One region of the Kitasatospora sp. cg17-2 genome, then DNA from elsewhere that is predicted to be linked to it. Evidence: riboswitches for the same ligand, from Rfam matches in the RefSeq annotation. Region 1 holds a riboswitch; each other region holds the start of a gene.
The links. A riboswitch is a leader RNA that binds a small molecule or an ion and turns the genes downstream of it on or off. The one in region 1 is predicted to bind cyclic di-AMP.
Positions count from the first base shown of each region.

Region 1 (3,401 bases):
GGCCCGGCGCGGGCTGGCCGAGGACGACCCGGCGCTGCTGGACCAGCTGCTGGCGATCCCGCAGGTCCATCTGGTGGTGGACGGCTACAACGTCACCAAGACGGGCTACCCGACGCTGCCGCTGGAGCAGCAGCGGATCCGGCTGCTGGGCGGACTGGCGATGCTGGCGCAGCGCACCCAGGCGGAGGTCACCTGTGTGTTCGACGGCCAGGACCTCGACGTGCCGGTGATCATGGCGCCGCCGCGCGGGGTGCGGGTGCGGTTCAGCCGGACCGGTGAGACGGCGGACGAGCTGATCCGCCGACTGGTCCGGGCGGAGCCGCAGGGCCGCCCGGTGGTGGTGGTCTCGGCGGACAAGGAGGTGGCGGACGGCGTGCGGAAGGCTGGCGCGCGCCCCGTCGCCTCGGTGCTGCTGCTGAACCGGCTGGCCCGACCGTAGCTCCCGGACGCCGCGCACCGACGGTCATGACGGCTGGTCAGCGCCGGGATTGCGGTCATGTGCGGGTTTCGTGAAGTCCGGGTGCGGGCGGCAGGTTCAGGCAATCGTGGGAGTGGCGCGAAACGTGGATCTTCACTAGGGTCTGGCGTCAAACCTATTTTCCGGATTCTCACCCCATCGGGTGAGGCCATTGGAAGAAGGAGCCGGTCCTTTTGGCCTCCCACCGCCGTCCCAAGCAGCCGAGCCGCGCGCGGGTCTCCGTGCTCACCGCGGCCGCTGCGACCGCGGTCGCTCTCTCCGCCCAGGTCGCCGCCCACGCAGCGCCGAGCCCGTCCCCGAAGAAGGACGACGTCAAGGCGCAGATCGACCAGCTGAACGAGGAGGCCGAGCAGGCCACCGAGCGGTTCAACGGCGCCAAGGAGCGGGCCGACCAGCTGCGCAAGCAGGCGGACCAGCTCCAGGACCAGGTCGCCCGCGGCCAGGAGCAGATGACCCAGCTTCAGGCGGGGCTGGCCGAGGTGGCGGGCGAGCAGTACCGCACCGGCGGCATCGACCCGTCCGTCCAGCTGATGCTCACCTCCGACCCGTCCGGCTACCTGGACAAGGCCTCCAGCGTGCAGCAGGCCAGCTCCAGCCAGGCCGAGGCGCTCAAGGGTCTGCAGGACCAGCAGCGCCGGCTCGACCAGCAGAAGGTCGAGGCGGCCGCCGTGCTGGCCTCGCTGGACACCACGACCAAGGACCTGAACCAGTCCAAGGCCGAGGTCGCCAAGAAGCTCAAGGACGCCCAGGACCTGCTGAACTCGCTCAGCGCCGCCGACCGCGCGGCCGTGAAGGCGGCGCAGCAGCAGTCCGACCGTGCCTCGCGCGGCAGCGAGCGCACCGATCCGGGCAGCCTGCCGCAGGCCAGCGGCATGGCCGGGGCCGCGGTCTCCAACGCGATGGGCAAGCAGGGCTCTCCGTACGTCTGGGGTGCCACGGGTCCGAGCACCTTCGACTGCTCCGGCCTGATGGTCTGGGCGTACGGGAAGGCCGGCGTCTCGCTGCCGCGGACCTCGCAGGCGCAGGGCAACTACGGCAGCAAGGTCTCCTCGCTGGCCGAGGCCCAGCCGGGCGACCTGATCATCTACCGCCCCGACCGCAGCCACGTCGGTATGTACATCGGCAACGGCATGGTGGTCCACGCGCCGCACACCGGTGACGTGGTGAAGGTGATGAAGGCCGACGCCATGCCGATCAACACGATCCGCCGGGTCTGACGGCCCGCCACGACACCCCCGGGGGCGGTTTTCGGCCCCTGTGATCAGCGCCACCCCCGATCGGGGGTGGCGTTGGGGTTTGGGTCGGGCGTTGGGCCGTCCAGGTGGAAATGATCAGCCTGATGTGGGGATGTGATCACACTCGGTCATATTCACAAAGGAACTTGGGTATTCTTCTGGCTTTTTTCTGACAAGGATTTGAACGGATCACGGATCTGTTACTAGGGTCGTGCTTCGAACCTCGCACAGTCGATCACCCAGCCTGGGTGGCGGTGGGGTTCGCCGCCGAGTTCGCGAAGCAGCCGGGCGGGGCCTCAGGTGCCCGTCCGAACCAGACCCAGCAGTCGGGGGTCAGCTGTGGAGCGGAGCCGGGGAACCACGTTCCTCCGGGGTGAATCGGCGCCAGGTCGGCCGCTCGCGCGGACGGTGAGGCGTCGTAGGGCACGCTTCCGCCCGAACCCGTCAGCTCACCCGGTAGGCGGATGAGGAAGAAGGAGTCCGCCTTCGTGGCGTCCCATCGTCGTCCCAAGCCCGCCGGCCGCACCCGGGTCTCGATCATGACCGGTCTGGCCGCCGCTGCCGTCGCCCTCTCCGCGCAGTCCGGCGCCCACGCCGACCCCGCGCCGACCAAGGACCAGGTCAAGGAGCAGGTCGACCAGCTCAACGAGCAGGCCGAGGTCGCGACCGAGAAGTACAACGGCGCCCAGGCCAAGCAGCAGGAGCTGCAGAAGCAGGTCGCCGAGCTGCAGGACAAGGTGGCCCGCCAGCAGTCCGTGGTGACGGAGGCCCAGGGCGGCCTCTCCGAGATCGCCGGTGAGCAGTACCGCACCGGCGGCATATCGCAGACCGTCCAGCTGATGCTGTCCTCCAGCCCGGACAACTTCCTCAGCCAGGCCGACGCCCTGAACCAGGCCGGTTCCACCCAGTCCGGCGCGCTGAAGGAGCTCCAGGAGCAGCAGCGCAGGCTCGACCAGGACCGCACCGAGACCCAGACCAAGCTCGGCGAGCTGGAGGCCACCACCCAGCAGCTGAAGACCTCGAAGGACGAGGTCCAGGGCAAGCTGGCGAAGGCCCAGCAGCTGCTCAACACGCTCACCGAGCAGGAGCGCCAGGCGCTCCGCGCGGCCGAGGAGAAGGCCGCCGCCGAGGCCAAGGCGAAGGCGGACGCCGCGAAGGCCGAGGCCGCCAAGGCCGCCAAGGCGAAGGCGGACGCCGAGCGCGCCACCCGGGACACCAACCGCAGCGACCTGAGCGCGCCCGCGTCGGCGCCGGCGGCCTCCGCTCCCGCCGCCGCGGCCAAGCCGGCCGCTCCCGCCGCCAACGGCTCGCGCGCCGCCGCCGCGATCGCCGCCGCCGAGAGCAAGCTCGGCGCCCCGTACGTCTACGGCGCCACCGGCCCGAACTCCTTCGACTGCTCCGGCCTCACCGGCTGGGCGTACGCCCAGGCGGGTGTGTCGCTGCCGCGCACCTCGCAGGAGCAGGCCAACGCCGGTACCCGGATCGGCTCGGACATCTCCCAGGCCCAGCCCGGCGACCTGGTGATCTTCTACGGCGACCGCCACCACGTCGGCATCTACGTCGGCGGCGGCCAGGTCATCCACGCCCCGAAGCCGGGCGCGTCGGTCCGCTACGAGTCGGCGTCCAACATGCCGGTCAACACCATCGTGCGCCTCTGACCCCAGGGTCGGCAGGCTCCTCGCAGGCCC
Region 1 is NZ_CM132923.1:3,309,254-3,312,654, reverse strand. Features, by position in the region: gene ACW14Y_RS13520 (NYN domain-containing protein) at 1-439, shown strand, start outside; gene ACW14Y_RS13515 (C40 family peptidase) at 652-1,695, shown strand; cyclic di-AMP (ydaO/yuaA leader) riboswitch at 2,035-2,191, shown strand; gene ACW14Y_RS13510 (C40 family peptidase) at 2,202-3,371, shown strand.

Region 2 (3,401 bases), 2.5 Mb from region 1:
CCTTGTCGCCCAGCTTCTCGGTCATGGCCTTCCAGCCGTCCCAGTCCGACTCGTCCAGCGGGTCCTCGATCGAGACCAGCGGGTAGGCGGCGACCAGGCCGGCGTAGTACTCGATCAGCTCGGCGGAGGTCAGGCCCTTGCCCTCGAACTGGTAGGCGCCGTCCTCGAAGAACTCGGAGGCGGCGACGTCCAGGGCCAGCGCGATGTCCTTGCCCGGCACGTAGCCGGCCTTCTGGATGGCCTCGACGATGAGGTCGAGGGCCTCGCGGTTGGAGTCCAGGTTCGGGGCGAAGCCGCCCTCGTCGCCCAGACCGGTGGAGAGGCCGCGCTCCTTCAGCACGCCCTTGAGCGTGTGGTAGACCTCGACGCCCCAGCGGACGGCCTCGGAGAAGGACTCCGCGCCGATCGGAGCGATCATGAACTCCTGGATGTCGACGTTGGAGTCCGCGTGCGAGCCGCCGTTGAGGATGTTCATCATCGGGACCGGCAGGACGTGCGCGTTCGGGCCGCCCAGGTAGCGGAACAGCGGCAGGTCGCTGGCCTCGGAGGCGGCGTGCGCGACGGCCAGCGAGACGCCCAGGATGGCGTTGGCGCCGAGCGAGGACTTGTCCGGGGTGGCGTCCAGGTCGAGCATGGCCTGGTCGATCAGGCGCTGCTCGGTGGCGTCGTAGCCGACCAGCTCCGGGCCGATCTGCTCGATGACGGCCAGGACGGCCTTCTCCACGCCCTTGCCGAAGTAGCGGTTCTTGTCGCCGTCGCGGAGCTCCAGGGCCTCGAAGGCACCGGTGGAGGCACCCGACGGGACAGCGGCACGGCCGGTGCTGCCGTCGTCGAGGCCGACCTCGACCTCGACCGTGGGGTTGCCGCGCGAGTCGAGAATCTCACGGGCTACGACGACATCGATGGACGGCACGAGGCATCTCCTAGCGGAAGCAGGTACCGGCTGACAGTGGGGTGCCGTCGACCGGACGATTGCGGAGTCGTTACGACCAGAGCCTAACCGCACCGGCTGTCCGGGCCACGTCGACCTCGGCTCCGTCTCAGCGTGTGGCCGTGCTACCCACCGGTAGTTCACCTGGTTGCCCGGCCGCGGACGCCGCGGGACGGACCGGCGGCGGAACGGGGGCGGAACGGGCCGGTCCGACGGACCTGCCCGCCCGGCCGCCTGTCCGCCTGTCCGGTGACGGGCCGGCAGGAGGGCAGGCGGCCGGGCGGCCAGTGGGCGCGGGCGTCAGCCGAGGGCGAGGACCTGGCCGGGGACGATCAGGTCCGGGTCGCCGCCGACGGTGCCGCGGTTGCCGTCGTACAGGGCCTGCCAGCCGCCCTGGACACCCTGCGCGGTCGCGATCCCGGCGAGCGTGTCGCCGTCGCGGACGGTGTAGCCCTGGCCGCCCTGCGCCTGCTGGACCTGCGGGGCCTGCCGGGTCTGCTGCGCCTGCTGCGGTGCGGCGGCGGTGCCCTGACCCGCGTACTGCTGGTACACGCCCTGGTGGCTGGTCCAGTACCAGGCGCCGTTGTTCTGGTACCAGAACACCTTGGCGTCGGCGTCCCAGCCGGACCGGCCGGAGAACGACGGCGCCTGCGACTGGGTCTGCTGCTGCGCCTGCTGCTGGACCTGCGGCGCCGGCTGGGCGGCGTGCTTCGGCGCGTACTGCTGGGTCTGCGGAGCCTGCTGGGCCTGCGGGGCCTGCGACTTGGGGGCGGCGTGCTTCGGCGCGGCCTTCGGGGCCTGCTGCTCGATCTGCGCCTGCGGGGCCTGCGGCTTCGGGGCGGCCGGGGCGGCGTCCGTCGAGGTGTCGACCGCCGCCGGGGCACCGCCCTTGCTCAGGCCAGCCTTCTTGGAGCACACCGGCCAGGCGCCCGGACCCTGCGAGGCCAGCACCTTCTCGGCGACGGTGATCTGCGCCGCCTTCGATGCCTGGTTGGCCTGCGGCGCGTACGAGGTGCCGCCGAACGCCTTCCAGGTGCTGGAGGTGAACTGCAGGCCGCCGTAGAAGCCGTTGCCGGTGTTGATGCCCCAGTTGCCCCCGCTCTCGCACTGGGCGACGGCGTCCCAGGTCGAGGCCGGGGCGGCCGAGGCGCCGGTGGCGGTGAGGATCGGCATCGCCAGCCCGACGCCGGCGACACCGGCGACGGCGATGGCCTTCTCGGTCTGGGTGCGGCGACGATGACGGCCGGTTCCGACGAACAGCATGAGGAAGTCCCTCTCCGCACGCCTGCGAGGTGAGCTGTCGGGTTCGGACCGGGAGGTGGCCCGGCCGCGCGGAGGCGGCTTCACCCCAAGCCGTGGGAGACGGCGCAAGACCTGGTTCCCCCGCCCCTGCCCAGGGTTCTGGTCGGTTTCCGGTGACGCGGCGGGCAGGACTCGGCGTTCCGCGCACGGGACCCGCTTCCGCGGGCTCCCCGGAGAGTAGACAGATCTTCAGAGCAATCACAAGCTCATATCGCCGCTATCACACGGAAATCACGTCAGGTGATGGATTGCCTACCAACCGAAGAGGTATGTCCGGGTTGATGGAGATTCACGCCGGTCGGTTCCTGGCCGTGGAGACTCGGCGTCAGCGTGTCGTGAGCCCCCCTCAATGAACTGCCGAGGGGTCGGCGGAGGTTGTCACCGAGGTCGCTTCCGGCGTGAATTCCACCGGAAGTTCACGAAGTCCGCGCATGATCAGACCACCGCGCCAGCGCAGTTCCTCCGGATCCGCGGCGAGCCGGAGGTCCGGCAGCCGGGACAGCAGGGTGGTCAGCGCGGCCCGCCCCTCCAGGCGCGCCAGCGGGGCGCCGATGCAGTAGTGGATGCCGTGCCCGAAGCCCAGGTGCGGGTTGTCCGCCCGGGCCAGGTCGAGGGTGTTCTCGTCCGCGAACCGCGCCGGGTCCCGGTCCGCCGCCGCGAGCACCACCAGCACCGGGTCGCCGACCGGGATCTCCACCCCGCCGATGGTCAGCGGACTCGTCGCGAACCGCCAGGTGGCCATCTCCACCGGGCCGTCGTAGCGAAGGAGTTCCTCGATCCCGGTCTCCAGCAGCGCGCTCTCGCCGCGCCCGATCGACTCCTGGAGCAGGGCCCGCTGCCCCGGATTGCGCAGCAGCGCGTAGACGCCGTTGCCGATCAGGTTCACCGTCGTCTCGAACCCCGCGAAGAGCAGGATGAAGGCCATCGCCGCGGCCTCGTTCTCGGTGAGGTGCTCGCCGTGGTCGCTGGCCCGGATGAGCCCCGAGATCAGGTCGTCCCCGGGATCCGCGCGCTTGCGGTGGATCAGCTCCGCGAGGTAGGCCCGCATCCGCTTCACCGCCCGCCCCACACCGCCGCGTTGGCCGCCGCCGTGCCGGATCATCATCCCGGCCCAGTCCCGGAAGTCGTCCTGGTCCTCGGCCGGCACCCCGAGCAGGTCGCAGATCGC
Region 2 is NZ_CM132923.1:5,791,318-5,794,718, reverse strand. Features, by position in the region: gene eno (phosphopyruvate hydratase) at 1-913, opposite strand, end outside; gene ACW14Y_RS24440 (LysM peptidoglycan-binding domain-containing protein) at 1,232-2,194, opposite strand; cyclic di-AMP (ydaO/yuaA leader) riboswitch at 2,200-2,348, opposite strand; gene ACW14Y_RS24435 (cytochrome P450 family protein) at 2,580-3,401, opposite strand, start outside.
Region 2: another riboswitch for cyclic di-AMP. It lies ahead of ACW14Y_RS24440 (LysM peptidoglycan-binding domain-containing protein); the one in region 1 lies ahead of ACW14Y_RS13510 (C40 family peptidase).

Region 3 (3,401 bases), 4.7 Mb from region 1:
GTCTCGGTGCACGGCTCCCGGCTCCGGCTGCGCGCGCCGCTCGACTCCCCGGTGACCTCCGCCACCGCCCGCGAGCAGGACGGCCTCGCCGTCGTGCTCGACCTGACCGACATCGCCCCGGTGGCCGTCCGCGACCGGGTCCGCGGGCGTCTCACCCTGGCCGGCCGGCTCCACCTGGCCCACCTCGCCGACGACGGCCTCAGCGTGCACCTCCGTCTGGACGTCGCGCACGCCGTGCTCTCGACCCCGTACGGCACCACCGCGATCACCGGTGCCGACCTCGCGGCGGCCGCCCCCGACCCGCTGGCCCGCTACGAGGCCGGACTGCTCACCCACCTCGCCGACGACCACCCCGACGCGCTCGCCGTGCTCACCCGGCTGCTCGACCCGGCGCTGCTCGCCGACCGCCCCGAGGTCCGTCCGCTCGCGCTCGACCGGTACGGCCTGGTGCTCCGCCTGGACCAGCCGCACGGTCACCGCGACGTCCGCCTGGTCTTCCTCGAACCGGCCCGCGACGCCGACGAGTTCGGCCACCGGGTGCACCAACTGCTGTCCGCCGCCGAGCAGGAGCCGGCCGCCCACCGGTCCTGAACCCAGCAGCCCCGAACCCGCCGGCGCCCCGAGCCCAGCGACCCCGAACCCAACGCCGCCCCGAACCCAACGCCGCCCCGAACCCAACGCCGCCCCGAACCCAACGCCGCCCCGAACCCAACGCCGCCCCGAACCCAACGCCGCCCCGAACCCAGCAGCGCAGCGAACCCGACAGCAGCCGAACCACCCCTCCCCCGAGCACCCCTGACCCCCGATCACCTCTCCGCCCCCCGGTACGACGACGGCCGGCCCGGCCCACGAGATCTCTCTCGCGAGCCGGGCCGGCCGGCAGGACGGGCGTGTCCCGCGCCCGTCGATCCACTCAGATGCGGCGTCCACCCGGTCCAGCGGTCACCCGACATGACCATTCCGGGAGGTCGTTTCGCCCCGCACCCAGCGGTGGCAGATGATCGGACCGAAGGTCAGATCGCGACGCCGTGCGCCCGCAGGTAGGCGATCGGGTCGATGTCCGAGCCGTACTCCGAGCCGGTGCGGATCTCGAAGTGCAGGTGCGGGCCGGTCACGTTGCCGGTCGCACCCGAGAGGCCGATCTGCTGGCCGGCGGTGACGGTCTGGCCGATCGACACGCCGATCGAGGACAGGTGCGCGTACTCGGCGTACTTGCCGTCGGCGAGCTTGATCTCGACCTCGTTGCCGTAGGCGCCGCCGTTGCCGGCCTTCACCACGGTGCCGGCCGCGACCGCGCGCAGCGGGGTGCCGGTGGCAGCGACGAAGTCGGCGCCGGTGTGGTGGCCGGAGGCCCACATCGAGCCGGCCACGCCGTAGGCGGTGCCGAGCTTCGGGTTGGCCAGCGGGGCGAAGAAGCCGGAGGTGGCGGCGACCGGAGCCGCGGTGGCCGGCTTCGCGACCGGGGCGACGACGGCCTGAACGGCGGGCTGGGCAGCGGGCTTGACGGCGGGCTTGGCGGCCGGGGCCGCCGGCTTCGCGGCCGGAGCGGCCGGCTTCACCGAGTCCTGCGAGGCCTGCGCCTTGGCGGCGGGGGCGGCCGGCTTGGCAGCCTCGGCCGGAGCGGCCGGCTTGGCGGCCTCGGCGGCCTTGGCGCCGAGCGCGAGCTGCTGGCCCGGGTAGATGAGGTTCGGGTTGGCACCGATGACCGAGCGGTTGTGCTCGAACAGCGCCTTCCAGCCGCCCTCGACGTTCTTCGCGTCGGCGATCTTCGACAGGGTGTCCCCGCCGACGACCTTGTAGTCGACCGGAGCGGCCGGGGCGGCCTCGGCGGCGGGAGCGGCCGGAGCGGCCTCGGCAGCGGCGGCCGGCGCGGCGTCGACGCTGGTGGCGCCGGTCCAGGTGCTGGTCTGCTGCGTGTGGCCGGCGGCCGGGGCCTCGTGGGCCTGGGCGGTGACGGTGGTCACCAGGGGGAGAGCGAACGCGGCGCCGGTGACGGCGGTGGCGATGCCGATGCGGACGGCGCGGGGCATGGCGATACGACGAGCCTGTGCGGGCATGGAAATGTCCTCTCCGACGCCTGCGAGGTGAGCTGTCGGGTTCGGGCTGGAGTTGCCCGGCCGCAGAGAAATGCGGCTTCACCCCAAGCCGGACCGTCAATTCGGTTCCGGCGACTTACCTGTGGGTCCCCCGCTCCTGCCGTACAGAGTTCGTTGCGAACCACCGGGCAGCGGCAGGACTAGGCGTTCCACCCGGTGGCCACCCGGGCTGACGCCGGGCGGTCGCTGAACTAAAACCCATCCGTTCGGGTGAAGCAATGTCGATCTCCGGAACCCGGGACCAAAGTCCGGAACACGGTGACGCTCCGCATGAGACATGTGCACAGTACGCACACAATCCATTCACTGCGCGCACGTGATCCACCACCCTGCGCCGATGTCGTCATCAGTCCGCACACGATCACTCACGGAACGGACATCTCCGACACACCCCCGGTGACCCTTGTCACGTCGGCCCCGGGAGCCCCACCATGGGCCGTGACCACCACCGATGCCGGCACCCTGCGGTTGGGCACCGCGCAGGGACGCTGGGTACTTCTGGCGACGGTGCTCGGCTCCAGCATGGCGATGCTCGACGGAACCGTCGTGAACGTCGCCCTGCCCCGGATCGGCACCGATCTCGGCGCTCAGCTCGCCGCCCTGCAATGGACGCTCAACGCCTATCTGCTCACCCTGGCGGGCCTGATCCTGCTCGGCGGCGCGCTCGGCGACCGGTACGGGCGGCGCCGGATCTTCCTGCTGGGCGTGGTCTGGTTCGCCGCCGCGTCCGCCGCCTGCGCCGCCGCCCCGACCATCGAGGTGCTGATCGCGGCCCGCGCCGTGCAGGGCATCGGCGGGGCGCTGCTCACCCCGGGCTCGCTGGCGATGCTCCAGGCGGTGTTCCATCCGGACGACCGTTCGGCGGCGGTCGGTCTCTGGTCCGGCCTCGGCGGGGTGTCGGCGGCGGTCGGCCCGTTCCTCGGCGGCTGGCTGGTGGACGGCCCGGGCTGGCGCTGGATCTTCCTGCTGAACCTGCCGCTGGCCGTGTTGGTGATCGTGGTGGCCGCCCGGCACGTCCCGGAGAGCCGGGACGAGAGCTCGACCGGGCGCTTCGACGTGCTCGGCGCGGTACTGGCCGCGCTCGCGCTCGGCTCCCTCACCTATGCGCTGACGGCCGCCGGGAGCGGCCTCTCCCCCACGGTCTGGGTCACCGGCGCGGCCGGGCTCCTGCTCGGCGCCGCCTTCATCGTGGTCGAGCGCCGCACCCCGGAGCCGATGCTGCCGCTGGGCCTGTTCTCCTCACGGCTGTTCACCGCCGTCAACCTGGTCACCCTCGCCGTGTACGCGGCGTTCAGCGGGGTCTTC
Region 3 is NZ_CM132923.1:8,057,226-8,060,626, reverse strand. Features, by position in the region: gene ACW14Y_RS33945 (DUF2470 domain-containing protein) at 1-591, shown strand, start outside; gene ACW14Y_RS33940 (M23 family metallopeptidase) at 1,014-2,057, opposite strand; cyclic di-AMP (ydaO/yuaA leader) riboswitch at 2,060-2,225, opposite strand; gene ACW14Y_RS33935 (MFS transporter) at 2,535-3,401, shown strand, end outside.
Region 3: another riboswitch for cyclic di-AMP. It lies ahead of ACW14Y_RS33940 (M23 family metallopeptidase); the one in region 1 lies ahead of ACW14Y_RS13510 (C40 family peptidase).

Region 4 (3,401 bases), 4.6 Mb from region 1:
CCTCCTGGGCGGTGGGCCGGTCCGGGGTGACCCGGTGGCCGTCGGCGGCGTCACCGGTGCGGGCCCCGGTGCGCCGGCCCCGCTCCAGGAAGTCGCGGAGGATCAGTTCGACGGCGTCCTGCGGGTTCCTGGTGCCGGACAGCATCATCGCGTCGATGGCGAGATTGGCGTCGAGCGAGACGGTGACCTGGGCCATGGTGACTCCTCCTCGGGTGCAGAGCAGCAGCATGCCCGCCGGGGCGGGCCTTTGACCATGGTTGTCCGGAACGGTGATCGCGGCGGGGCCGCACCGGGGCAGGCCTCGGCCCCCGGGCGAGGAGCGACGACTCTCCCGGGGGCCGAGGTACTACCGGATCAGACCCGGCCGGCGAAGTCCGGCGCCCAGTTGGCGACGGTCTGGAGCCGGACGCCCGAGCTCGGGTTGGCGGCCTCGACGTACTTGCCGTCGCCGATGTAGAGCGCGACGTGGTAGACGCCGGAGTCCTGGCCGTTGTTGGACCAGAACAGCAGGTCGCCCGCCTTGAGCGAGTCCAGCGAGACGTGCGTGGACGCGGCGGCCTGGTCGGCGGCGACGCGCGGGACGGAGACGCCCGCGGCCCGCAGCGCGGCCTGGGTCAGGCCGGAGCAGTCCCAGCCGCCGTTGCCGGTGCCGCCGTAGACGTAGGCCTGGCCGACCTTCGACTGGGCGAAGGAGACGGCGGCGGCCATGCTGCCCGTGGCGGCCGGGGCGGGGGCCGGGGTCTCGGCCTTCGCGGTGGTGTCGGCGGCGGGCTCGGCGGCCGTCCCGGAGCCGTTCTGGGCGTCCTTGGCGCGGTTGAACCAGTCGAAGCCCTGGCCGGACCTGTCGGCGGCCGGAGCCTTCGCCCCGGCGCGGTCGCCGAGGGTCAGGTGCTGGCCCGGGTAGATGCTGTGCGGGCCCTCGGACAGGGTGGAGCGGTTGAGCTCGTACAGCCGCTCCCAGCCGCCCTGGACGTTGTTCTTGTCGGCGATGGAGGAGAGCCAGTCGCCGGCGACCACGGTGTAGTCGGCGGAGGCCTCCTGGCCCGCCTGGCGGTGCCACTTCTGCCAGTCCTGGGCGCCGGTGCGCTGCTGGGCGGCGTCGGAGGCGGCCGGGGCCGGGTTCTCGGGCTTGGCGGCCGGCTTCTCGGCCGGCTTGGCGGCGGGCTTGGTGGCGGGGGCCGGAGCCGGGGCCGGGGTCTTGGCGGCCGGCGCGGTGGTCGCGGAGGTGTCCACGGCGGCGGGGGTGCCGCCCTTGGTCAGACCGGCCTGGACCGAGCAGACCGGCCAGGCGCCGGGGCCCTGCACGGCGAGCACCTTCTCGGCGATCGCTATCTGCTGGTCCTTGGTGGCGAGGTCGGCCCGGGCGGCGAAGGAGGTGCCGCCGAACTCGGCCCAGGTGGAGTTGGTGAACTGGAGGCCGCCGTAGAAGCCGTTGCCGGTGTTGATGCTCCAGTTGCCGGTGCTCTCGCACTGGGCGACCTTGTCCCAGGTGGCGACGGAGGCGGCCGAGGCGGTGCCGGCGGTGAGGCAGGGGACGGTGAGGCCGATGCCCGCGACGCCGAGGGCGGCGATCGCGCGACGGGTACGGCCGGACAGACGGGTGCCGTTGGTGGGCAGCATGAAGACGTGGTCCTCTCCCACGCCTGCGAGGTGAGCTGTCGGATTCGGGCCGGAGTTGCCCGGCCGCGCTGTGGACGCGGCTTCACCCCTAGCCCGGGTCCGGTCCGAGGACCGGTCCTGGGCGAACTACCTGTGGTTCCCCCGCTCCTGCCGTGATGTATTGCGCTGCCAGCACGCCCGACGGCAGGACTCGGCGTCGCGGACGGGCTGGGTCCGTGTGGCCACGAACGGGGAGCACGTTAAGCAGAGGCGGCTTCAAACCGCAAACATGTGTGATGACCGTCACAGTTTACGAAAGACGTGCTGAACCGCTGTCCTTCATGATCAGAAATGACCGATTTCCGGCAACGCCCGTCATGGCCAACACAACTGCCTATGCTTCAGAGCGTCGGCACCATGCCGGCGCAGACGCAGCCGCCCGGGGGGAGGGCTACGCACCGATGGGCATCGACGAGGACCCGGACGCCGCCCGTCCGGCCACCAGGCCGCGCGGGGCGCACCGCAGGGCAAAACATCGCAGAGCGGACATCCCGCCCGAACCACCCCGAACTCCCGTAACCCGCCGCGCATTACTGCGCTGGCTGGCCGTCGGCACCGCCTTCGCGGCGATCAGCGGCGAGGAGGTCCTGCGCCGTTCGCTGAGCGGCGAGACCCGGCTGGTCACCCCGGCCGCCGTCGTCGGCTCCGGCCCGCCCGGGGAGGGCGCCCCGATGGGCCAGGACGGCGGCCACGGCGCCGCCCCGCCGGGCACCGCCGCCCCGGGCACCGGGCCCCCCGAGCAGCCCGCCCCCGCGCCCACCGTCGACCAGGGCGGCCGCCGCTGGTCCGACCGGGCCGGCTGGGGCGGCAGCCCGCCCGGACCGCGCAGCGCCGTCCGGATCACCGACAAGGTCCTGCTCGACACCGACGCCGAGGTCGGCTCCCTGCTGGTCGAGCCGGGCGGCAGTCTCACCTTCGCCGCCGACCGCACCCTCACCCTCGCCGCCGCGGGCAACGTCGAGATCCGCGGCGCCCTCGCCCTCGCCCCCGACGGCGACCGGGTCCACACCCTCCGCTTCCCCACCGTCGACGAGAAGCGCTTCCAGGGTGACGGCATGAAAGTGGTCGACACCGATGTGGGCCTCTGGGTCACCGGCGCCGGCTACCTGCGGCTGGACGGCGCCGCCAAGACCGCCTGGGTCCGCGCCGAGCGAGAGCTCAGGGCCGGCGACACCGTCGTCAACCTGGCGGCCCCGCCCGCCGGCTGGCTCCCCGGCGACGAACTGGCCGTCACCCCGACCGGCCCGCCCGACCAGGACGGCTTCGCCGCCGCCTACGACCTCGTCACCGTCCGGTCCGTCAGCGGAACCACCGTCACCCTGACCACCCCGCTCAAGTACCCGCACCCCAGGGTCGCCGCCGGAGGGGGCGTCACGGTCGGTGCCGAACTGCTCAACCTCACCCGCAGCGTCCGGGTCGAGGGCAGCGCCAAGGGCCGCGCCCACGTCCACCTCACCAGCACCCGCCGGGCCGACGTCCGGCACACCGCGCTGCGCTGGGTCGGACCGCGCGCCGACACCAAGGAGACCTGGCGGGGCCCGGACGGCACCGCGCCCGTCACCGCGCCGGTGCTCGGCCGGTACGGACTGCACTTCCACCGGCTCGGCGACGCCACCCGGGGCACCGTGGTCGAGGGCGTGGTCGTCCGCGACGCGGGCAGCCATGCGTTCGTGCCGCACGCCAGCCACGGCATCACCTTCCGCAGCTGCGTCAGCCACGAGACCTGGGAGGACGCCTACTGG
Region 4 is NZ_CM132923.1:7,874,311-7,877,711, forward strand. Features, by position in the region: gene ACW14Y_RS33185 (hypothetical protein) at 1-196, opposite strand, end outside; gene ACW14Y_RS33190 (transglycosylase family protein) at 355-1,641, opposite strand; cyclic di-AMP (ydaO/yuaA leader) riboswitch at 1,628-1,795, opposite strand; gene ACW14Y_RS33195 (hypothetical protein) at 2,061-3,401, shown strand, end outside.
Region 4: another riboswitch for cyclic di-AMP. It lies ahead of ACW14Y_RS33190 (transglycosylase family protein); the one in region 1 lies ahead of ACW14Y_RS13510 (C40 family peptidase).